2 regions of the Mycobacteroides stephanolepidis genome follow, and region 2 is predicted to be linked to the other one. Evidence: predicted binding sites of a transcription regulator. Region 2 holds the regulator's gene; the other holds the start of a gene.
What was found. The regulator LexA, encoded in region 2, represses DNA repair genes until DNA is damaged. The targets are predictions, from matches to a motif close to CGAACANNTGTTCG.
Positions count from the first base shown of each region.

Region 1 (11,483 bases), 820 kb from region 2:
CAGCTCGGGCGTCGTCTTCCTCAACGGGTACACCAAGGCCGAAGGCTGGGAAGTTACCGGTTTGGACTGGAAGACCGGAGAAACGGTGCATCGCAACATATTTGGTCAGTCAAATCTGGGGAACGGTGCGTACGCGTTGATCGAGGGTCTGCCCAACGGGGATCTGCTCTTCAACAGTGTGGGCGGCCCGTTCCGCGCGAAGATTGCAGGCTAGCCACCGACGAGCTTCTCGACGGTGGCGATGAGCATGGCACGGTGCGTAGCCAGGCGCTCGGGTGAGAAGGGTTCGGAAGTCGCAAGACCGCGCAGGGCCGGCGATGCGCCGAGCCACGCTGTGGTCAGCCCGAGCGTGAGGGCCAGGATGTCGGCCGGTTCCCCATGCTCTGAAGGAGGCCGGGTTTCGGCGATCGCTTCGACCTTGGCCGCGTAGGCCGCGGTTTCAGCTGGGCCCGCGACGGGGCGTTCCAGCTGTGCCCAGGTGGCAAGCCTCAGGTGCTCAGGATGCTTGATCAGGTGGTCGAACAGCGCGCCCGCGTAGCCCGGCAGATCGTTCGGAGTGAACGGAACGGCGTCCGACATTCGCTGGATGGAATGCGCGACCACGGTGTCGAACAGCGTTTCCTTGTTGGTGAAGTAGACGTAGAGCAGCCGTTTGTTGGCATCGGCCATGGCGCCGATCCGGTCGACGCGGGCGCCGGCCAGTCCGTGCTCGGCGAACTCCGCGTACGCGGCATCGAGCAGCCGCTTCTTGGTGGCGGAGGCGTCGGGCGGCATCCCAAGAGCCTAGAGGCACGCCGCCGAGCGATTTCGGCAGCGCACCGGCTGGGGCAGCGGTTATGCCCGCCAACCCAGCCGGTGCGCCCCCCGTCAGGCCAGGTGGCTGTTGAACCAGTCGGCGATGTGGCCGACGGTGCGGTCGACGATGTCGGGCTGGTCGTAGTACTGGAAGTGGTTGGTGCCGTTCTCCCAGATGAGCTTCTTGTCGTCGGAGGGGATCGACTCGAAGTGCCGGCGGGCCGCCGCCGGGTTCATGCAGGTATAGGAGTGGATCACCAATGCGGGTTTGTCGAGCTTGGCGGCACCGGGCACGGTGCTGTAGTCGAAGTGGTCGAGGTCGCTCATGATGGCGTAGCGGTTCTCCCAACCCTTGAGCGTCCACGATCCGTACCAGCTCCACACCAGTGGGCCGGGCAGCCCGGCATCAGACCCGGCGACGGGGTCGCCCAGATCGGGAGAGACCAGGGGTGCGTAGATGACTTCGCCGGTCTGCTCGTACCTGGCCTTGGCATCGCGTGCCCGCTCGAGCCGAGCATCCAGGAGTGCTTCCAGTTGTTCGGTGGTGGGTGCGGTAGCCGGATCGAAGGGATTTTCGCTGACACCCGCGGCGATCATGAACAGGTCGGTCTCGCGGTCACGGTAGTAACCGGTTACCGAGGCAACGGCCTTGATCCGGTCGTCGTATGAGGCGATGTCGAGCATTTCTGGTCCGCCTTGGCAGACGCCGGCCCCGAAGATGCGCGATGCGTCGACGTCATCGCGCGTGAGCAGGTAGTCGATGGCCGCTACCGCGTCCTCGTTCTTCATCTTCGGGTTCTCGAGGCGACGCGGTGTGCCGCCGCTCTCGCCCACGGTGCGCGGGTCGAAAGCCAGCGCCAGGAAGCCCTCGTCGGCCAGCCGGGTGGCGTAGTGAATCGGGGCCTGTTCCTTCTCGAACGAGTACGGGCCCAGCAGGACCACCGCGGGGAAGGGGCCGTCACCGGAAGGGCGGTGGACGACACCGACGATGTCCTCGCCATGCGAGGGGAAGGTGACCTTCTCGGGCGTGTAATTGCCGTGGTGTGGCATGCGCTTCTCCAGATTCTCGCTAGGTGCTTGCCGCCGCGCCTGGTGCGGGTGGCCTCGCCAGCATACATGTATATATCTAGTTAGTTACTTTGCCAAGGGGAATCCGAACGGGCGATGGAACTTAGAACATATGTTCGATAAACTGTTCGAATGGGCTGGTCGCAAGGTCCCCCGACATGGGCGGAAATGGAACGGGTGCTCGATGGTCGCCCAAACCGTCATGCGCCCCCGGGGGATGGTGGGGACGGCCCGGCGTGGAGCCGGAAACGCCCGCCCTATGAGCCGTCCACTCGTGAGCGTGGGCGGTCGGCGGTGTCCTACGCGGAGCTGCACGCGCATTCGGCGTTCAGCTTTCTGGACGGAGCCAGCCTGCCCGAGGAGATGGCGCAGGAGGCGGCGCGGCTTGACCTCAGGGCGCTGGCCATCACCGACCACAATGGTTTCTACGGAGTTGTCCGTTTCGCGGAAGCGGCCAAGGAGCTCGGCCTGCCCACCGTGTTCGGTGCGGAACTATCTCTTGGCGGGCAGGGCAATACGGAGGATTCGGTACACCTGCTGGTGCTGGCGCGGGGCCAGGAGGGGTATCGGCGGTTATCGCGGCAGATGGCCACCGCGCACCTGTCGGGCGGAACGCCCAAAGATCGAAAGGGTAAGCCGCGCTATGACCTTGATGCACTTACCGAGGCGGCGGGAGGACACTGGCACATCCTGACCGGGTGCCGTAAGGGGCATGTGCGACGAGCACTTGCCTCCGGTGGCGCCGTTGCGGGCGAGGCGGCACTGGCCGATCTGGTCGGCCGATTCGGTGCCGACCGTGTCAGCATCGAGCTCAGTAGGCATGGGCATCCGGATGAGGATGACCGCAACGCGGAGCTTGCCGCGTTGGCCCCGCGATTCGGTGTCGGCGTCATCGCCACCACCGCAGCGCATTTCGCCACACCCGAGAGCGGGCGCCTGGCCATGGCGATGGCGGCGGTGCGCGCACGTAAGGGCCTCGATGACGCGGCGGGGTGGCTGGATCCGGTCGGGGGTGCGCATCTGCGTTCGGGAGACGAGATGGCGCGGCTGTTCTCGCACTGCCCGGAGGTGGTGACGGCGGCCGCCGAGCTGGGGGAGGCGTGCGCCTTCGATCTGCGACTCATCGCCCCACAACTGCCGCCGTTCGGCGTCCCGTCCGGCCATACCGAGGACAGCTGGTTGCGGCACCTGGCCCTCGAAGGCGCAGCGCGTCGGTACGGCCCCCGTGCGGGGGCGCAGAAGGCTTACGCTCAAATCGAGCGTGAGCTGGAAATTATTGCGCAGCTGAACTTTCCGGGCTACTTCCTGGTCGTGCACGACATCACCCAGTTCTGCCGTCGCAGCGACATCCTGTGTCAGGGGCGCGGCTCTGCCGCCAACTCGGCGGTCTGCTACGCGCTCGGGGTCACCAATGTCGACCCGGTGGCCAATGGTCTTCTATTCGAACGATTCCTGTCACCGGCCCGCGACGGCCCGCCGGATATCGACATCGATATCGAGTCGGACGAACGGGAACAGGCCATCCAGTACGTCTATAACAAATACGGCCGCGAGTATGCGGCGCAGGTGGCCAATGTCATCACCTACCGTGGCCGAATGGCCGTGCGGGACATGGCCAAGGCTCTGGGGTTCGCGCAGGGGCGGCAGGACGCCTGGAGTAAGCAGCTCGGGCACTGGGGCGGCTTGGCCGATGCGGCGGAGGTTGACGGCATTCCGTCGCAGGTGATCGACCTGGCTCAGCAGATCAAGAATTTCCCCCGGCACATGGGCATCCACTCCGGCGGCATGGTCATCTGTGATCGCCCACTGGCCGATGTGGTGCCCGTCGAATGGGCGCGTATGGAGAACCGCAGCGTGCTGCAGTGGGACAAGGATGATTGTGCGGCAGTGGGTTTGGTGAAATTCGATCTGCTCGGTCTCGGTATGCTCTCGGCGCTGCACTATTGCATCGACCTGGTCCGCGAACACAAGGGCATCGAGGTGGACCTGGCCCATATCGACCTCTCCGAGGCGGCGGTCTACGAGATGTTGGCCCGTGCGGATTCGGTGGGGGTCTTTCAGGTGGAGTCGCGCGCTCAGATGGCCACGCTGCCCCGCCTGAAACCCAAGTGTTTCTACGACTTGGTGGTGGAGGTGGCCCTGATCCGTCCGGGACCCATCCAGGGTGGCTCGGTACACCCGTATATCCGGCGATACAACAAGATTGACAAAGATTGGCAACACGACCATCCCTCGATGGCGGCTGCGTTGGACAAGACTCTGGGAGTGCCGCTGTTTCAGGAGCAGCTGATGCAACTCGCCGTCGATGTTGCCGGGTTCAGCCCCGCAGAATCCGATCAGCTGCGGCGGGCCATGGGATCCAAGCGGTCACCGGAACGGATGGAAAGGCTGCGCAGCAGGTTCTACGAGGGCATGCAGAACCTGCATGGCATCACCGGAGAGCTGGCCGATCGCATCTACGAAAAGCTCTATGCCTTTGCCAATTTCGGCTTCCCGGAAAGTCACGCGCAGAGCTTCGCCTCGTTGGTGTTCTATTCGTCCTGGTTCAAGCTGCATCATCCGGCCGCATTCTGCGCGGCGCTGCTGCGTGCACAACCCATGGGTTTCTATTCGCCACAGTCCCTGGTGGCCGATGCTCGTCGCCACGGTGTCACCGTGCACGGCCCGGATGTGAACGCCAGCCTGTCGTATGCCGCGTTGGAGAACGCGGGCCTGGAGGTGCGGATCGGGCTGGGTGCCGTCCGCCGCATCGGAGGCGACCTGGCTCAGGCGATTGTCGAGGAACGAAAAACGCATGGCCCGTTCACCTCTCTGCTCGATCTGACCGGCCGTATCCAGTTGAGTACGGCACAGGTCGAGGCCCTGGCAACCGGAGGCGCGCTGGGTTGCTTCGGCATGTCCCGGCGTGAGGCGCTGTGGGTGGCTGGTGCGGCGGCCGCGCAGCGTCCCGACCGGTTGCCCGGAGTCGGGGTGTCCTCCCGGGTTCCGGTGCTGCCGCCGATGGGGGAGGTGACCCGGGCCGCCGCCGATGTGTGGGCCACCGGAGTCACCCCCGACGCCTATCCCACCCAGTTCCTACGGAAACAGCTCGACGAGCTGGGTGTCGTTCCGGCTAAAGGGCTCTTCGATGTGCCGGACGGGGCACGGGTGTTGGTGGCGGGGGCGGTCACCCATCGTCAGCGGCCTGCCACCGCAGCCGGGGTCACGTTCATCAATCTTGAGGACGAGACGGGAATGGTGAATGTGGTGTGCTCGGTGGGTCTGTGGGCGCGGTACCGCAAGCTGGCGGTGACCGCGCAGGCGCTGATCATTCGTGGCCAGGTGCAGAATGCCAGCGGGGCCATTACCGTGGTGGCCGATCAGCTGCGACCACTGGACCTGCGTATCAGATCCGCCTCGCGGGACTTCCGTTAGACGCTGCCTTCGAAACCATGCTGACGCCAGGCCTCATATGCGGCGATGGCTGCGGCATTGGACAGGTTGAGTGATCTGCGGCCGGGTAGCAGCGGGATGCGCACCTTCTCGGTGATGTGCGGATCGGCCAGCACTTTGGGGTCCAACCCGGTGGGCTCGGGACCGAACAGCAGCACATCCCCCGGCTGGTAGGCGATATCGGTGTAGCTGACGGTCGCATGAGCGGTGAAGGCGTAGACCTGTTGCGGCTGCAGCGATTCCCAAGCAGCGGAAAGATTCTCGTGGACCGTTACCGACGCCATGTCGTGATAGTCCAGGCCGGCGCGGCGCACCTTCGCCTCCGACAGGTCGAACAGCGGCTGCACCAGATGCAGCTCGCACCCGGTGCCCGCCACCATCCGGATCGCGTTCCCGGTGTTGGGGGCGATCCGTGGCTCATGGAAAACGATGCGGAACACGGATCACAGTATCCCTGCTCCCGGTTTTGGGGCACGATGGAGCCATGGGAAGCCCGGCGATATTTGAGTGCGGGACCCCCGGCGAAGCCGCATGGGAGTCGGTGACTCGATCGGCCGACGCAACGTTGACCGGGATTGCGCACGGATATACCGAGTTTCGTGAGTACTCGGACAAACCCGTCGACCGCCGCGAGGTAGCCGGTGTCGACCCGGTGCTCATCGTGGAGTTCGGTGATCCGCTACTTGTGACCGACGCCGCAGACACACAGTCTCCACGGATGTGGCAATCGTTCGGTGCCGGTGCGTGTCAAGGGCCCACCGCTACCCTGCATTCGGGAAGGCAGCACTGCCTTGAAGTGCAGTTGACGCCGCTGGGGATGTACCGGCTGACCGGGCTGTCGATGAACGACATCAGCAATCGCGCTGTCAGTCTCGAAGACTTGTTCGGCGACGAGGGTCGTCACCTGCCGGAACGCCTTGCCGCTGAACCCGATTGGGCCCACCGATTCGACCTGCTGGATTCGATGTTGGCGCGTGCGGCGGCCAATGGCCCAGAACCCGACCCCGAGGTGGCCTGGGCATGGAGCCTGCTGAGCCAAACCCATGGAACGGTGTCCGTCGGCAAGATTGTGGCCGAGACCGGTTGGAGTCGCGCGCGATTGGCGAATCGCTTCCGCGGCCAGGTTGGCCTGACACCCAAGGCGGCCGCCCGTGTGCTTCGTTTTGGCCGGGCAATGACGCTGCTGGCCGCGCCGGGTCATCGATCGCTAGCCTCAATCGCGTTGGCGTGCGGCTACTTCGATCAGGCGCACTTCAACCGAGATTTCCGGATGTTCGCCGGGTGTTCTCCGGGGGAGCTGGCCGCATTGCGATACGAAGGCCTGCCCGGCATACAGGATCCGGGTATTCGCGAAACATTTGTACAAGACGAGGGTGCATCGCGGGCCTAACGTCTCTGCCGTCAAGCACGTCCGGCAGAGAGGAATTCACGATGACTGGCGAACCGACCTTCTTTGAGATCGGGGTGCCCGACGCGGTGCGCGCGCAGAAGTTCTACCAGGGACTCCTGGGCTGGGCGCCGCACGCGATGGGCGAGCGTGGGCAGGCCTGGCTAGAAACGGGTGGTGTCAACGGCGGACTGCACAGCGATGACGAAGACCGCCGGATCGACATATTTTTCGGTGTCCCGGACATCGACGCAGCCGTCCTGACTGTTCGCGAACTCGGTGGTGAGGCCGAAGACCCCGGACCTGACGAGCCGGGCTTCGGACGTTTTGCCTTCTGCAGAGACGACCAGGGTGTGCGATTCGGGCTGCACCAGCCTTCCGGCAGCTTCGTCTAAGCGGGTCGCACTAGCGTGATCCGGATGAGAAATCCGTTGGCGGTGTAGTCCCGTCGTGTGATGATCCACGGCATGCCCAGTTCAGTGGTCGAGGTCCGGCGGCGATACACCGAGGCCGACGAGGTGGCGATCATCGATGCGGTCCACGGCGCGCTGGTCGCTGCCTTTCAGATACCGGAAGGGGACAAGCATGTGCGCCTCGTCGTGCATGAACCCCACAGGTTTTCGCACGCGCCAAGCCTGGCCCGGCCGGAGCTGTACACCTTCGTTTCCATCGACTGCTTCGCGGGCCGATCGATAGGGGCGAAACGTAATCTCTATGCCGAGATTGTGAAACGGCTTTCCTTACTGGGGATACCGCCGGATCACGTCACCATTGTGCTGCGCGAGAGTGCGACCGAGAACTGGGGAATCCGTGGAGGTCAGGCGGCCTGCGATGTCGACCTGGGTTTCGATGTGAACGTCTGACGGACCCGCCCGGCATGATGTCAGTCATGGCCGAGCACTGGACTGACCGTGAGATCACCGGGGAGACCTTTTACGACGAGGACTTTCGTGAACTGCGCACCGAGCGTGTGGTTTTCACCGAGTGCGATTTCAGCGGCGCCAATCTCACCGAGTCGCTGCATATCGGCTCTGCCTTCCGGAACTGCACCTTCCGCCGCACATCGCTGTGGCATTCGGAGTTCCGCCAGTGCAGCATGCTCGGCTCCACCCTCACCGAGTGCCGGGTACGTCCGTCGAAGTTCACCGAGACCGATTTCACGCTGTCCTCGCTGGGCGGGCTCGATCTGCGTGAGATGGACCTGTCTGACTGTCGTTTCCGCGAGGCCAACCTGGTGGGCACCGATATGCGCAAAGCCAATCTGCACGGCGCCGACTTCACCGGTGCCCGCACGCAGAATCTCAAACTCGACGGCGCCGACCTGCGCGGTGCCCGCATTGACCCGACGTTGTGGACCACCGCAACCCTGACCGCCGCGAAAGTGGATCTGCCGCAGGCCGTCGCGTATGCCGCAGGGCACGGACTGGATGTGCACGGCGGCTAGGGCGGCCCCGTCTTCGAAAGAACTCAGCCCTTGAGGCGGATGCGCCAGCGCACGAATCCGGCCATCACCAGCGCGAGCAGCGCCAGGATGCCCATGTCGAACAGCCAGGTGCCGGCGTCGTGATTCCACAGCTCGTCCTGCGGCCCCACCGGCACCAGCTTGCGCAAGTCGGTGGTCGCGGCCGTCGCCGCGAATCCCCAACGCGACGGGAACAGGAATGAGAACTGTTCCAGCCCCGCACGTCCCGTCACCGGGATAAGACCGCCGCTGAACACGATCTGCGTCATGGTCGCGATCACCAGCATCGGCATCACCTGCTCGGCGGAGGTGGCCAGCGAGGACAGCACCAGGCCCAGCACGGTGGCCGCACATGCGGTGGCGGCAACGGCGACCCACAGTTCGAAGTTCGCGTTCCCGAGCAGCACCGCGCCCTGGGTCGGTCCACCGCGGACGATCACGATGACCGCTGTCATGATCGCGGACTGCACGATGGCGGCTCCGCAGTAGGTGATGATCTTGGCGAGCAGATATGCCGTGGCGGACAGGCCCACTGCCTGCTCACGCCGGAAGATCACCCGTTCACCGATCAGGTCGCGGATGGTCAGCGCCAGACCCAGGAAGCTGGCACCGAGGTTCGTCAGCGCCAGCAGTAGTCCGGGTTCATTCGGGTTATCGGGTAGCGCGACATTGAAACCGGCACTGCCGGGTACCGACAACACCAGTCCGGCAAGGACGAATGGCAGCAGTGCCAGGAAGATGAAGTACCCGCGGTCGGCCAGGATCAGCCGTCCCTGACGGCGTGCCACCGTGGAGACCTGCCGCAGCAGACTCGTCTTCGGGGGCTTGCCGAGGTCGCCGGGCTGCACCGGGGCGGTGACGGGTTTGTTCGCATCGGGATGCCGGGCCAGATAGGCCTGGTGCACGCCGTCCGGGTCGGCCGCGGCATTGGCGAAAATGTCGGCCCAGTCGGTGGTGCCCATCTCCTGGTTGATGCTGCGCGGAGGCCCGCAGTACGCGGTCTTGCCACCGGGGGCCAGCAGCAGCACCTGATCGCAGTAGCTCAGATAGGTCAGCGAATGCGTCACCACCACCACCACACGGCCGGCGTCGGCGAGCTGGCGCATCAGGCTCATCACCTGACGATCCAGTGCCGGGTCCAGACCCGAGGTGGGCTCGTCCAGGATCAGCAGCGACGGACCGGTCAGCAGCTCCATGGCCACCGAGGCGCGCTTACGCTGCCCACCGGAGAGCTTGTCGACGCGCGTCTCGGCGTGCTTGGTCATCTCGAGTTCCTCGAGAACCCGGGACACCACCTGTTCGCGGTCTTCTCTGGTGGTGTCCGGCGGCAATCGCAGCTCGGCGGCATAGTGCAGGGCCTGGCTCACGGTCAGCTGTGGGTGCACCACATCGTCCTGCGGCACCATGCCGATGCGGTTTCGCATCACGGCGTACTCGGCGTGCACCCCGTGACTTTCGAAGGACACCTTGCCCGCCGACGGTTGGGTGTTGCCGACGATCAGCCGGGCCAGGGTGGATTTGCCGGCACCCGAGGGACCGATGACAGCGGTGAGTGATCCGGGCCCCGCGGAGAAGCTGATGTTGTCGAGCAGCTTCTTGCCGCCCTCGACGGTGAAGTCGATGCCCTGCACCTCAAGCCCGCCGACGCGAGCGGCCGTCGTCGGTTTGACGAGCGTGCCGTCGTGAACGACGAGGTCGACGTTACCGATGGTGACGGTGTCACCCTCACGCACCGTCGCCTGCTCAACCTGGACACCGTTGACGAAGGTGCCGTTGATGGTGTGCAGGTCCTGGATCTCCAGGCCACCCGCGGACGGGAGCAGTAGGGCGTGGTGTCGCGAGGCCAGCACGTCGTTGACGACGATCGTGTTGTCGGGGGCACGCCCGACGGTGATGGCGCCGGGTGATGGTTTGGGCGCACCGCCGATGCCGAGCGCGCGCATCGCACGGGTGCCGAACGGCTCCACCGGCTCGTTGGCGTACGCGGCGGGCGCCGGGATGGGCTCGGACGGATACTGCTGGCGCGGGCGGGTGGGCCCTGAGGTCCCATACGTTTGGGGCCCCGAGGGCGGCGCGCCGTAGGGGTGCTGCTGGCTCGGCGGCTGCCCATAGGTCTGCGGCGCGGATTGGTAGCCGCCGGTGGGGTAGTGCTGCTGAGTGCCGGTGTAGGGGGCCGGCTGCAGACCCGAGGCCGGACCCCGCATGGTGGGGGGAGCGATTCCCAGCTGCGTTTCGCTGCCGAGTCCACCGAGCGCGAACGTCAGCCGCGGTCCGCCCGGGTCACCGAGGTTGACCACGGTGTCATCGCGCACTTCGACCCAACCGACCTGACGACCGTTGACGAAGATGCCGTTGAGGCTGCGTTGGTCCTCGGCGATCCATTTGCCGTCGACGAACCTGATTATCAGGTGTATACGCGACACCAACGGGTGCGTGATGCGTACATCGGCGTGGATATCGCGGCCGATATGAATGTCGTGCCCGGGTGCGAACTTTCGTTCGTCACCATCGAATACCACGGTGAGAGTGGGTGCTTCCCGACCAGTCATCGTTCCCGACTGTATCGGGTCGGGGCGTGAGGCCAGCCTTCCCGCGCCGGAGGTTCACAGGTACTGGGGTACGAATTCACAGGTTGTGCAGCAGAAACAGCGTTCTGGCGAGGACGGACACGCACAGCGCCGGCCAGTACCAAATGTGCCAATGGCGCCAGTGCCCGATGCCCATGGCGATCGTTGCGACCACGCACGTGAACAAGGTCAAAAAGGACCAGACGAACACCGTGGCCGCCGCGTCGGCCTGTTCGGGTGCGGCGCCACTGAATGCGAGCGGGAAGATCGAGGCGAACGCGACGATGCCTGCCGCCGCGGTCACCAGCACCCACAGCAGCCAGCTGACGACGGTCTCGGCAGTTCCCGGTCTCGGATGTTCGGGCGCTGCAGTCATGGCAGCGATGCTAGGTGAGCACGCAGTGGGTTCTGCTGAAAATTGTGGCCATGCACTGATTGCAGTGGGTGCATCGGGAATGAGTGGCCCGATCGGCCGCCACCTGATTCACCAGATCCGGATCGGCCAGCAAAGCGCGTCCCATGGCCACGAAATCGAAGCCCTCCGCCATCGCCAGGTCCATGGTGTCGCCGCCGGCGATTCCGCCCAACAGGATCAGGGGCATGTCCAATTCTTCGCGAAATTGGCGGGCATCGTCGAGCAGAAACGCGTCGCGGTACGGATAGGACCGGAAGAACTTCTTTCCGGTGAGCCGTACGCCCCACCCCATGGGTTTGGGGAAGCCGTTGGCGAGCTCACGGATCGGCACATCGCCGCGGAACAAGTACATGGGGT
Region 1 is NZ_AP018165.1:3,807,819-3,819,301, reverse strand. It holds gene MSTE_RS19000 (hypothetical protein) at 1-214, shown strand, start outside; gene MSTE_RS18995 (TetR family transcriptional regulator) at 211-774, opposite strand; gene MSTE_RS18990 (alpha/beta hydrolase) at 868-1,845, opposite strand; gene MSTE_RS18985 (error-prone DNA polymerase) at 1,996-5,277, shown strand; gene MSTE_RS18980 (tRNA (cytidine(34)-2'-O)-methyltransferase) at 5,274-5,735, opposite strand; gene MSTE_RS18975 (AraC family transcriptional regulator) at 5,780-6,685, shown strand; gene MSTE_RS18970 (VOC family protein) at 6,727-7,077, shown strand; gene MSTE_RS18965 (tautomerase family protein) at 7,150-7,545, shown strand; gene MSTE_RS18960 (pentapeptide repeat-containing protein) at 7,572-8,126, shown strand; gene MSTE_RS18955 (ATP-binding cassette domain-containing protein) at 8,150-10,693, opposite strand; gene MSTE_RS18950 (hypothetical protein) at 10,770-11,087, opposite strand; gene MSTE_RS18945 (NADH:flavin oxidoreductase) at 11,098-11,483, opposite strand, start outside.
Region 1: MSTE_RS18985 (error-prone DNA polymerase) is a predicted target of LexA. The motif match lies at 1,969-1,982, and genes of this name have one in related genera.

Region 2 (11,483 bases):
GTGGCCTCGCTGCCCACGATGACGGTGACCGAGCCCGTGGTCGCCTCGTTGCTGGGCATCTTGGTACTGGGTGAATCGTTTCGCACCAACACCTTTGGTGCCATGATGCTCGTGTTCGCAGTGGCGATCATGATTGCTGCGACGGCGGCGCTGGCGCGTAGCGAGGCGGCCGTGCAGGCGCGAGTGAGTGAAACGACCGGAAAGATGCCACCGACGACCCCGAAGGTTTCCTAACGCCGTGGCTCTTTCGATAGCGATTTGCCCGTCGACCCCGCTGCTGGTGCCCGAGCTGGGCGGAGAGGCCGCCACGGAAACCGCCGAGCTGCGCGAGGCCGCCATCACCGCGGTGCGAAGTCTGCCCACACAGTGGATAGCAATTGGGGCAGGGCGCGGACGGTACGGCAGCGAAGTGTCGGGCACATTCGCCGGATACGGGGTTGACGTGCGCGTTTCGCTCGCATCGAGGATCTCCGGACCTGTCGAACTCCCGCTGCCGGTGCTCATCGCCGGATGGCTGCGGGCACATCTACCGGCCGCCACGGCGGAGGCGCGGCTGATCTCGGGCACAGACGGTGTTGCCTTCGGACAGGCATTGCGCGACGAGATCCACGCGATGCCGACGCCTCCGGGTGTACTTGTCATCGCCGACGGCGCCAACACCCTCACCGACAAGGCGCCCGGGGGCTACCGGCCCGAGTCCGGTGCCGCGCAGCAGGGCCTTGTCGATGCGCTCACCCAGGGGGACGCGGCCGCGTTGCGCCGCGTGTCGGATGTCATCACCGGGGGCTCCGTCTACCGGGTGCTTGGCGGATTGGTGGGGTCGGATCAGGTCCAGGCTCAGTGTCTCTACCAGGGCTCCCCGTACGGGGTCGGATACTTCGCGGGCACCTGGCAGGTGTCGTGATGCGGCCCATCGCGGTCATCGGCCCCACGGCTACGGGCAAGTCGGCACTCGCATTGGATATCGCCGAGCGACTGGGTGGCGAGATAGTCAACGCCGACGCGATGCAGCTGTACCGCGGTATGGATATCGGTACGGCCAAGGTGCCCAGGGTCGACCGCCGGGGCATTCCCCATCACATGCTCGATGTGCTCGAGGTGACCGAGACCGCCACCGTCGCGACCTATCAGCAGGAGGCCGTTACGGCCATCGATGCTCTGCTGGCGAGCGGGCGTGTGCCCGTGATCGTCGGCGGATCGATGATGTATATCCAAGCGTTGCTTGATGATTGGGCGTTTCCGGCCACCGATGCGCAGGTGCGGGCACGCTGGGAGGAGAGGCTGGCGCAGATCGGAGTCGCCGCGCTGCACGCCGAGCTCGCCGTGCGCGACCCAGCGGCGGCAGCCATCATCTTGCCCACCGACGGGCGCCGCACGGTGCGGGCACTAGAGGTGATCGAGCTCACCGGGCAGCCGTTCGCGGCGTCCGCTCCCACCATCGGCGCACCGCGCTGGGACACGTTGATCGTCGGATTGGACTGGGAGACCTCGAAACTCGACGAGCGGATCGCGCGGCGCACCGACCTGATGTTCGAGCAGGGGTTTGTCGCGGAGGTTGAGCAGCTGCTGGACGGCGGATTGCGCGAGGGCGTGACCGCGTCACGGGCCATCGGATATGCCCAGGTGATCGCGGCGTTGGACGCCGGGGGAGGCTCCGATGACCTGCTGCAGGCGAAGGAGCTGACGTTCATGGGCACCCGGCGCTATGTGCGTCGTCAGCGATCGTGGTTCGGTCGCGATCACCGCATCATGTGGCTTGCGGGCGACGGCGGTGACGCAGCAGCACTCTGCGGCGAAATTGAGTCGCGGTGGCGCCTATCCTCGAATACGTGAAGTTCACCAAGGGCCACGGCACCCAGAACGACTTCGTGGTGTTGCCCGACATCCACACCAAGCGGGATCTGACGGTGGCCGCCGTCCAGGCGCTATGCGATCGGCAACGCGGCCTGGGCGCCGATGGGGTGCTGCGCGTGACCACCGTGGGCGCTGCCCTCGAAGGTGGGGTGCTCGACGAGAAGCCTGCCGGAGTGAGCAGCGAAGACTGGTTCATGGACTACCGCAATGCGGACGGTTCCATCGCGGAGATGTGCGGTAACGGTGTGCGGGTGTTCGCGCACTACCTGCGTTCGGTGGGGCTGGAACATCGGGACGAGTTCGTGGTCGCATCCCTGGCCGGGCCCCGGCCGGTGCGTATCAACTCCTGGAGCCAGCTCACGGCCGACGTGACCGTCGACATGGGACCGGTGAAGGAGTTCGGCGCCGGCGAGGCAAGTGTGGGCGGTCGGCGGTTCTCCGGTCTGGCCATCGACGTGGGTAATCCGCATCTGGCGTGTGTGGACCCGGACCTGACCGTTGAGGATCTGCGCATACTCGACGTGGGCGCCCAGGTCGGCTTTGACGAGGTCCTGTTTCCCGACGGGGTGAACATCGAGGTGCTCACGGCCCCCGTCAACGGCACGGACGCTGCCGTCGGTGCGGTGCACATGCGGGTCCATGAGCGCGGGGTCGGTGAGACACGTTCCTGCGGAACAGGAACCGTGGCGGCCGCCTATGCGGCGCTGCGCCACCTCGGGCAGTCGACCGGTGAGATCGTCGTCAACATCCCGGGCGGACAGGTCCGGGTGACGGTCACCGCCGAGTCCAGCTTCCTGCGCGGGCCTTCGATGCTGTTGGCCGATGGCGAGATTTCCGACGAATGGTGGGGCGGCATTGGCTCCTGCGGATAATTCGGATGCGATCGATGAGCCACAGGTGGGAGCATCGGTGCGCGATGAGCGACTCGCGCGAAGAGCAGACAGCAGAGACATGAATTCGACGTCCTATCAGACACCCACCGATGGCGAACTCGCCCTCGAAGACCGCGCGGCGCTCAAACGTGTAGCCGGGCTCTCCACCGAACTTGCCGACGTCACCGAGGTCGAGTACCGGCAGCTGCGCCTGGAACGGGTTGTGCTGGTGGGTGTCTGGACCGACGGGACCTCCCAGGAGGCCGACGCCAGCATGGCCGAACTCGCCGCGCTGGCCGAAACCGCCGGCTCTGAGGTGCTCGAAGGTTTGATTCAACGTCGCCAAAAGCCCGATCCGGCAACATATATCGGTTCTGGCAAGGCGATAGAGCTGCGGGAGATCGTGCTGGCTACCGGTGCCGACACCGTGATCTGCGACGGCGAGCTCAGCCCGGCACAGCTGGTGGCTCTGGAGAAGGCGGTGAAGGTCAAGGTCATCGATCGCACCGCGCTGATTCTGGATATCTTCGCCCAACACGCCACCAGCCGCGAAGGCAAGGCACAGGTGTCGTTGGCGCAGATGGAATACATGCTGCCGCGGCTGCGCGGCTGGGGTGAATCCATGTCTCGTCAGGCCGGTGGTCGTGCCGGTGGTGCCGGTGGCGGCGTGGGTACCCGTGGCCCCGGTGAGACGAAGATCGAGACCGATCGGCGCCGAATCCGTGAGCGCATGTCCAAGCTGCGTCGCGAGATCCGCGACATGAAGAAGGTGCGCGACACCAAGCGCAGCCGTCGGCTCGAAAGCGATGTTCCGTCGATCGCCATCGTCGGATACACCAATGCCGGTAAGTCGAGCCTGCTGAACGCGATCACCGGAGCCGGGGTGCTGGTCCAAGACGCACTGTTCGCAACACTCGAACCGACAACCCGACGCGGAACATTCGACGACGGACGCGAATTCGTCATCACGGACACCGTTGGTTTCGTACGGCACCTGCCCACCCAATTGGTCGAGGCCTTCCGGTCGACCCTGGAGGAGGTGGCCGACGCCGACCTGCTTGTCCATGTGGTGGACGGCTCGGACGTGGCGCCTCTGGCCCAGATCGAAGCGGTACGGGCGGTCATCAGCGACGTCGTCGCGGATCACGATTCGTCGGCGGCGCCGGAGCTGTTGGTGATCAACAAGATCGACGCGGCCAGTGATCTTGCGCTGGCGCAGTTGCGCCGTGCGCTGCCCAAGGCGCTGTTCGTGTCGGCGCACACCGGCGACGGCGTCGCCAAGCTGCGCGACGCGCTCGCCGAGACGGTGCCCCGCGGAGATGTGCCCGTTGACGTGGTCGTCCCGTACGAGCGTGGTGACCTGGTGGCTCGGATTCATACCGACGGACAGGTGCAATCCACCGAGCACCTCGCGGCCGGCACACGGGTGATCGCGCGGGTGCCGCAGGCGCTGGCCGCCAGCCTGCTGGAACTGAAGTAGCGGCTCTAGTCGCGCTCGACGAGACGCGGCGGGACGTACGCCCGCACAGGCGGCGGTGTGCCCTCGAACCGTTCGATCTGCACCAGCACGTGCTGACCGGTGCAGCCCTGAGCCAACGACGAGGTGCCTGCGTCATCGGTGAGTACGTTCGGATTGCCGTGTAGACAGGGCGAATCGGGGTCGGCCGGATCGATCGGATCGAACCAGGCGCCGGTGGACAGCTGCACCACGTGGCGGCGCAGACCCTCGTCGAGAACGGCACCCGCCAAGCAGGCGCCCCGGTCGTTGAACACCCGCACCACGTCGCCGTCGGAGATACCGCGTTCGTCGGCGTCGGCCGGGTGTATGCGGATGGGTTCGCGTCCCTGAACCTTCGAGCGTTGGCTGGTGCCACCGAAATCGAGCTGGCTGTGCAGCCGGGTGCGGGGTTGGTTGGCGATGAGGTGCAGTGGGAAGCTTTGGGCGCGTTCTCCGTTCAGCCATTCGGTGGGCTCGTACCACTGTGGGTGGCCGCCGCAGTCGGCGTATCCGAATCCGTCGATGGTTTCCGAGAAGATCTCGATGCGCCCGCTCGGGGTATGCAGCGGGTGCGTGTCGGGGTTCTCCCGAAAATCCGATAGCAGAGTCAGGCCCGGATCGGTGGGCAACTGCAGGTAACCGCGCTCCCAGAACTCGTCGAAGGATGGCACCGAGAAGTCCCGGGCGCCGGCCCATTCGGTGTACAGGTGGCGAAGCCACTGTGCGGCGGTACGTCCCTCGGTGAATTGCCCGCCGAATCCGAGCCTGTCGGCCAGTGCCGAGAATGTCGTGTAGTCATCGCGAGAGTTGGCGTATGGCGGCGCTGCGGCCTTCATGGCCACCAGCAGTGGGTCATTGCGACTCCCGGAGAAGTCGTCGCGTTCCAGGCTGGTGGTGGACGGCACCACGATATCGGCGTGCTTGGCCATCGCCGTCCACACCGGATCGTGCACCACGACGGTGTCGACGCGTGCCAGACCACGACGCAGCCGTGGCAGGTTCTGATGATGGTGGAATGGATTGCCGCCCGCCCAGTAGACGCATTTGATGTCCGGCAGCGTGAGTGTTTGACCGTTGTAGGCCAGCGTCTCACCGGGGCGCAGCAGCAGCTCGCTGATGGCTGCGACCGGAATGAATGTGGTCACCGGGTTCGGCCCCTGCGGAAAGGTGGGCAGTGGGCAGCTGATCGGGGCCAATCCGGCCTCGTTCATCGAGCCATAACCGTGGCCGAAACCGCCGCCGGGAACGCCGATCTGGCCGAGCATGGCCGCCAGGGTGAGCCCCATCCAGGGCGCCTGCTCGCCGTGGCGCACCCGCTGTAGTGACCAGCTGACCGTGACCAGGGTGCGTCCGGCGGCCATGCGCCGCGCCAGTGTGCGCAGCTCGTCGGCCTCCAGATCGCTGACGCTCGCCGCCCATTCCGGGCTCTTGGGCACGCCGTCGTCGAGGCCCAGCAGATAGCGTTCGAATCGTTCGTAGCCGGTGCAATACGTGTTCAAGAAGGCCAGGTCTGCGAGCTCTTCCACGGCCAGCACATGGGCCAGCGCGAGCATGACCGCGACATCGGTCCCGGGAACGGGCGCATGCCATTCGCATTCGCCGTCGATGTCATCGCGCAACGGACTGAACGAGACGATGCGGCCACCGCGGGCGCGGAACCTGTCGAGGGCGGCACGAGCCGGATGCGCCGTGGTGCCGCCGTGGTTGACACCCGTGTTCTTCAAGGCGATTCCGCCGAATGACACCAACAGATCGGTGTTCTCGACGATGACATCCCATGACGTCGACCTCTTGAACAGCCCATCATGGGTGCCGACGACGTGCGGCATGATGACGCCGGTTGCGCCCAGGCTGTAGGAATGGCGCGAAAAGGTGTAGCCGCCGAGCAGTTTCAGAAACCGATGTACCTGACTCTGGGCGTGATGGAAGCGTCCCGCGCTGGCCCAGCCGTACGAGCCGCCGTAGATGGCTTCGTTGCCGTGGGTGTCGACGACGCGTCGCAGTTCGTCGGCCAGTAGTTCGGTGAGCTCATCCCAGGACACCTCCACGTACTCGTCCGAGCCGCGGGCGGTACTGGGGCCGGGCCCGTCCCGCAGCCAGCCGCGCCGCACAGACGGTGCGGTAACCCGGGCCTGGTGGCGGATCGAACCGGGAATGTTCTGCAGCAGCGGGGACGGGTCCAGATCGGTCGGGATGGGTGTGACACCGATCACTTCACCGTCGCGGACCTCGGGCGTGAATGCACCCCAGTGGGTATGTGAAAGCGCCGGCCTGGTCACCTCAATCAGCCTAGGCTTTCTGTCCGTCGAAACCGGGTAGGCGAGTACCAACCGACCAGTGGGTTGGTATACATTCTGCCAAGTACGTAAATCCAAACCGGAAGGTGATCATGGCCGGCGCCGTTAAGTTCAAACGCACCATCTTCGAACCCGAGCACGAACTGTTCCGCGAGTCGTTCAAGACCTTCCTGGAACGGCATGCAGAGCCTTACCGGGAGGAGTGGGACGAGAACAAGATCGTCGACCGCTCGCTGTGGGTCGAGGCCGGCAAGCAGGGCTTTTTGGGCACCGATATGCCCGAGGAGTTCGGTGGCGGCGGACTTGTCGATTTCCGCTACAACGCGATCATCGGTGAAGAGATCACCAAGGCCCGTCAGTCGGGTATCGGTTTCACCTTGCACAACGATGTCGCGGGCCCGTACTTCCGGGACCTGGCCAATGACGAGCAGAAGGCCCGCTGGTTCCCGGGATTCTGTTCCGGTGAGCTGATCAGCGCCATCGCCATGACCGAGCCGGGGACCGGTAGCGACCTGCAGGGCATCAAGACCCGCGCGGTCAAGGACGGCGACCATTACATTCTCAATGGCGCGAAGACCTTCATCACCAACGGCATCAACGCCGACCTGGTGATCGTGGTCGCACAGACCGACCCCGAAAAGGGCGCGCTGGGCTTCAGCCTGATCGTCGTCGAGCGCGGCATGGAGGGTTTCGAGCGCGGCCGCAAGCTCGACAAGATGGGTCTGGACGCTCAAGACACCGCCGAGCTGTCCTTCACCGATGTTCGCGTGCCCGCCGCCAACCTGCTGGGCGATGAGGGCCAGGGCTTCATCTACCTCATGCAGAACCTGCCGCAGGAACGCATGTCGATTGCGGTCGTCGCAGCCGCAGCCATGGAAACCATGCTGGACGCGACCATCCAGTACACATCCGAGCGTAAGGCGTTCGGTAAGCCGATCAAGAGCTTCCAGAACAGCCGGTTTGTGCTGGCCGAGCTCGCCACCGACGCCACGATGATCCGGATCATGGTCGACGAATTCATCACGCTGCTCAACAAGAAGGAGCTGAGCGTCGAGCAGGCCGCGATGGCCAAGTGGTACAGCACCGAGAAGCAGGTTCACCTGATCGACCGCTGCCTGCAGCTGCACGGTGGTTACGGCTTCATGCGTGAGTACCCGGTGGCACGTGCCTACATGGACTCTCGTATCCAGACGATCTATGGCGGAACCACCGAGATCATGAAGGAGATCATCGGGCGTTCGCTCTAGTCGCGAATGCGTATTCGTGACGCCACGGCTGCCGACGCGGCCGCGTGCGCAGCGATCTATGCGCCGTATGTCACCGACACGGCTATTTCGTTCGAGGAGGTGCCGCCGTCGGATGTCGTTCTTACCGAACGCATCCAGACGGCGGCACACCGTCATGCCTGGCTAGTCGCCGAGGATGCCGGAGAAATTCTCGGGTATGCCTATGCGGTGCCATGGAAGTCCCGCACCGCCTATCAGTGGGCCTGCGAGGTGAGTGTGTATGTCGATGGTGCACACCGGCAACGCGGGGCGGGCCGTCAGTTGTACGCGGCGCTGTTGGATCGGTTGCGCTCTCTTGGGTATCGCACGGTGCTGGCCGTTGTCGTAGTGCCCAATCCGGCGAGTGAAAAGCTACACCTGGCAATGGGATTCGAGCAGGTGGCGTTGTACCGGCGCATCGGTTACAAGCTGGGCAGCTGGCACGACGTGGCACACTTCCAGCTCTTCTTGACGTCTGCCGACGATGATTCCGCGCCCGGGTTGCCGCCCGGACCGGCCTAGACCTTGCGGATGACGGTGACGACCTTGCCGAGGATGGCGGCGTCGTTACCGGGAATGGGCTCGAACAGCGGGTTGTGCGGCATCAGCCACACCTGACCCGTCGTCCGCTTGAATGTCTTGACGGTCGCCTCACCATCGATCATCGCTGCCACGATGTCGCCGTTGTCGGCGACGTTCTGCTGGCGGACCACCACCCAGTCGCCATCGCAGATCGCGGCGTCGATCATCGATTCGCCGACAACCTTGAGCAGGAACAGTGATCCCTCGCCGACAAGCTCGCGGGGGAGCGGGAACACATCCTCAACGGCCTCCTCGGCCAGGATCGGACCACCGGCGGCGATCCGCCCCAGCACGGGCACGAACGTGGGCTCCGGCAGATCGCCTGAGCCCACCACATCGGTGGTAGCCGACGGGGTGTGGGAATCATCGATTCCCCGAACGTCAACGGCGCGTGGACGGTTCGGGTCACGCCGCAGGAAGCCCTTCTGTTCGAGGGTGCGTAGTTGATGGGCGACCGACGACGTCGAGGTGAGCCCGACGGCGTCTCCGATTTCGCGGATGCTCGGGGGGTAGCCCCGTTCATTCACCGATGCGCGGATGACCTCCAGGATGGTCCGCTGGCGCTCGGTCAGTGAACCGGTGGCGGGTCCCTTGCTGGGTGTATCGCTCATGGGCCCGAATCTAGACCTGTCGACGACATTTATCAAACATGTGTTCGATGCGTGTCGCCAAGAATGGTCGGCGGCTCGACTATTTGGGGCATTTGCGCTGGTCAAGGCCACTTGTCGGTGGCGAATGCTACAAATCGATCACATGTTCGGACACCGAACACATGATCGAGTACATTCGAACATAAGAGCGAACGGGCTTACCGATCGACAGGACAGGAAGGGCATACAGATGAGCACAAACGTTCTGACCACGCCGCGTCTTCGCACCGCCGAGCACGCATCGCGCGAGTGCGCCCCGCAGGTGCGCGCGTACAGCGCGCAGTACCCGCTGACCCAGCGTCGGGCGCTGCCGGTGCGCACTGTCGCCTACCGGAGGCCTTCCGGTCGGCCAGTTGCCTACCGGGGTAACGGCATCCGGGTCTCGTCGGTGCCGCATCGGGTACATCGTCGTAGCACGGTGAGCCTTAAGGCCACGATCGTTGTCTCGGTGGGCGCTGCAGTGGCGACCATGTGGCTGTTGATGCTCGGCCAGGTCAGTGCTGCCGGAGTTGGGGGAGTTGGCGTGCCGGAGCGCGTGGCGGTTGTCCAGGTCGCTCCCGGAGAGACCCTGGCCGATGTGGCCTCGCGTGTCGCGCCGGACGCGCCGCGCTCGGCGGTGGTGTCCAAGATCCGTGAACTCAATGAACTCGACTCGGCGACAGTGCAAGCCGGTCAGACGCTGGTTTCTCCGGTCGGCTGATCGGCGAACGGGCGTGACCTTCGAACGTGCGGGAGCACGGGTATCCTCGACACCGGTCTGGGCGCGTTGCGCTGTGCGTCAGCTCACCCAGCCCAACGACTTGGAGTCCAGAACCGGCGAAGGAGCAGTAATGCACTGTCCGTTCTGCCGGCATCCAGACTCGCGCGTAGTCGATTCCCGTGAGGCGGATGAGGGTCAGGCGATACGGCGACGTCGATCGTGCCCGGAGTGCGGCCGTCGTTTCACCACCGTCGAGACCGCTGTGCTCGCCGTTGTGAAGCGCAGCGGGGTCACCGAGCCGTTCAGCCGCGACAAGGTCATCAAGGGCGTGCGCCGTGCCTGCCAGGGCCGCGACGTCGACGACGACGCGTTGAATCTGCTTGCTCAGCAAGTCGAAGATGCCGTCAGGGCCGCCGGGTCCCCAGAAATTCCCAGCAATGAGGTGGGGCTGGCCATCCTTGGCCCACTCCGCGATCTGGACGAGGTCGCGTACCTGCGTTTCGCCTCGGTGTACCGCGGATTCAGCTCCGCTGAGGACTTCGAACGCGAGATCGCCGCGTTGCGCGCGCATCGTGACGCACCGACAGGGTCCTAACCCAGATGGTGGCACCGCCCGTCACTAGTCCAACGTCAGTGATTGATCGGCGACGACATGGCCACCGATCGTCACCCAGCCCTCCGGGCTCCATTGCGTGAGAATCTGTGAGCCCTTGCCCTGATTGACGATCAGATCGCGGCTCAACAAGTCGGTCATCCGCGCCGCCACCGACCCGGTTGCTTCGTCCTCGTCGACTCCCAGATCGAATGCGAACACCCGCGATCGCACCAGACTCGCGTTGCGGTCCTGCCACGCCCATACGCAGTGCAATAGCTCGTCGGCGTACTCGGCGGGATCGGCGGCGTCCACATCCGTGGGAGAGCCCAGCTCGTGGAAATCGGTCTCGGGTGACCACTCGGACCGAGCGCGTATCCACGTGCGGTCGTCATAGCTCACCTGGAGCACGCCCGCGGGAACCTGAAGGGTGTTGACCGGTGTCCCGCGTTCACGCAACCACCACGCCAATCCGACTGTCGGATGCCCGGCGAAGGGCAGCTCGGCGGCCGGGGTGAAGATCCGCAGATGTGCGGTGTTGGATCCTTCGGCGGGAAGATCGACGAAAACTGTTTCGCTGAAACCCAGCCGGGTGGCGACCTCCTGGCGTGCCGCCGCTGGAACGTCGGCACCATTGACGATCCCCAGGGGATTGCCGAAGTTGCCTGTCTCATCGGTGAATACGCGAACAACCGCGACATCAACACTCATGCGTCGACTCTACGTCTCGCGCGTGTTGCGCACCGGGGATACCCCGTGAACTGCGCAATCCTTCGGTACCGCTTGAGCTCTCGTGGCTAGGTGGCGCTGCGCTCGTCGGTGCCCATGGCGTCGAGCACCGCCATCCGGGTCCGTGCGGCCCCACTGATCGTGTGCTCGGTGATGCCGGTCCGCAACAGTCGGCGCAACTCATTCTCGTCGTATTCGGCGGGCTCGGTGGAGGCGATGAATTGGCGAACGATGTTGATGAATCGATCTGGGTCGTCGTGGAAGGGGAAATGCCCGGAGTGCTCGAAGATCTCCAGTGTCGAGCCGGGCATGGCCGCATGGGCGAAATGCCCGTGGCTAACCGGGATCACCAGGTCGTCGCTACCCCAAATCAACTGCACGGGAACGGACTCGGTCAAATAACATCGGTCCAGCATGGTAACCACCTGGCCGCGCCAATCCACC
Region 2 is NZ_AP018165.1:2,986,612-2,998,094, reverse strand. It holds gene MSTE_RS14850 (DMT family transporter) at 1-234, shown strand, start outside; gene MSTE_RS14845 (class III extradiol ring-cleavage dioxygenase family protein) at 239-904, shown strand; gene miaA (tRNA (adenosine(37)-N6)-dimethylallyltransferase MiaA) at 904-1,833, shown strand; gene dapF (diaminopimelate epimerase) at 1,830-2,726, shown strand; gene hflX (GTPase HflX) at 2,806-4,206, shown strand; gene MSTE_RS14825 (molybdopterin-dependent oxidoreductase) at 4,212-6,503, opposite strand; gene MSTE_RS14820 (acyl-CoA dehydrogenase family protein) at 6,614-7,768, shown strand; gene MSTE_RS14815 (GNAT family N-acetyltransferase) at 7,775-8,308, shown strand; gene lexA (transcriptional repressor LexA) at 8,305-8,979, opposite strand; gene MSTE_RS14805 (LysM peptidoglycan-binding domain-containing protein) at 9,209-9,718, shown strand; gene nrdR (transcriptional regulator NrdR) at 9,849-10,313, shown strand; gene MSTE_RS14795 (PhzF family phenazine biosynthesis protein) at 10,338-11,021, opposite strand; gene MSTE_RS14790 (alpha/beta fold hydrolase) at 11,108-11,483, opposite strand, start outside.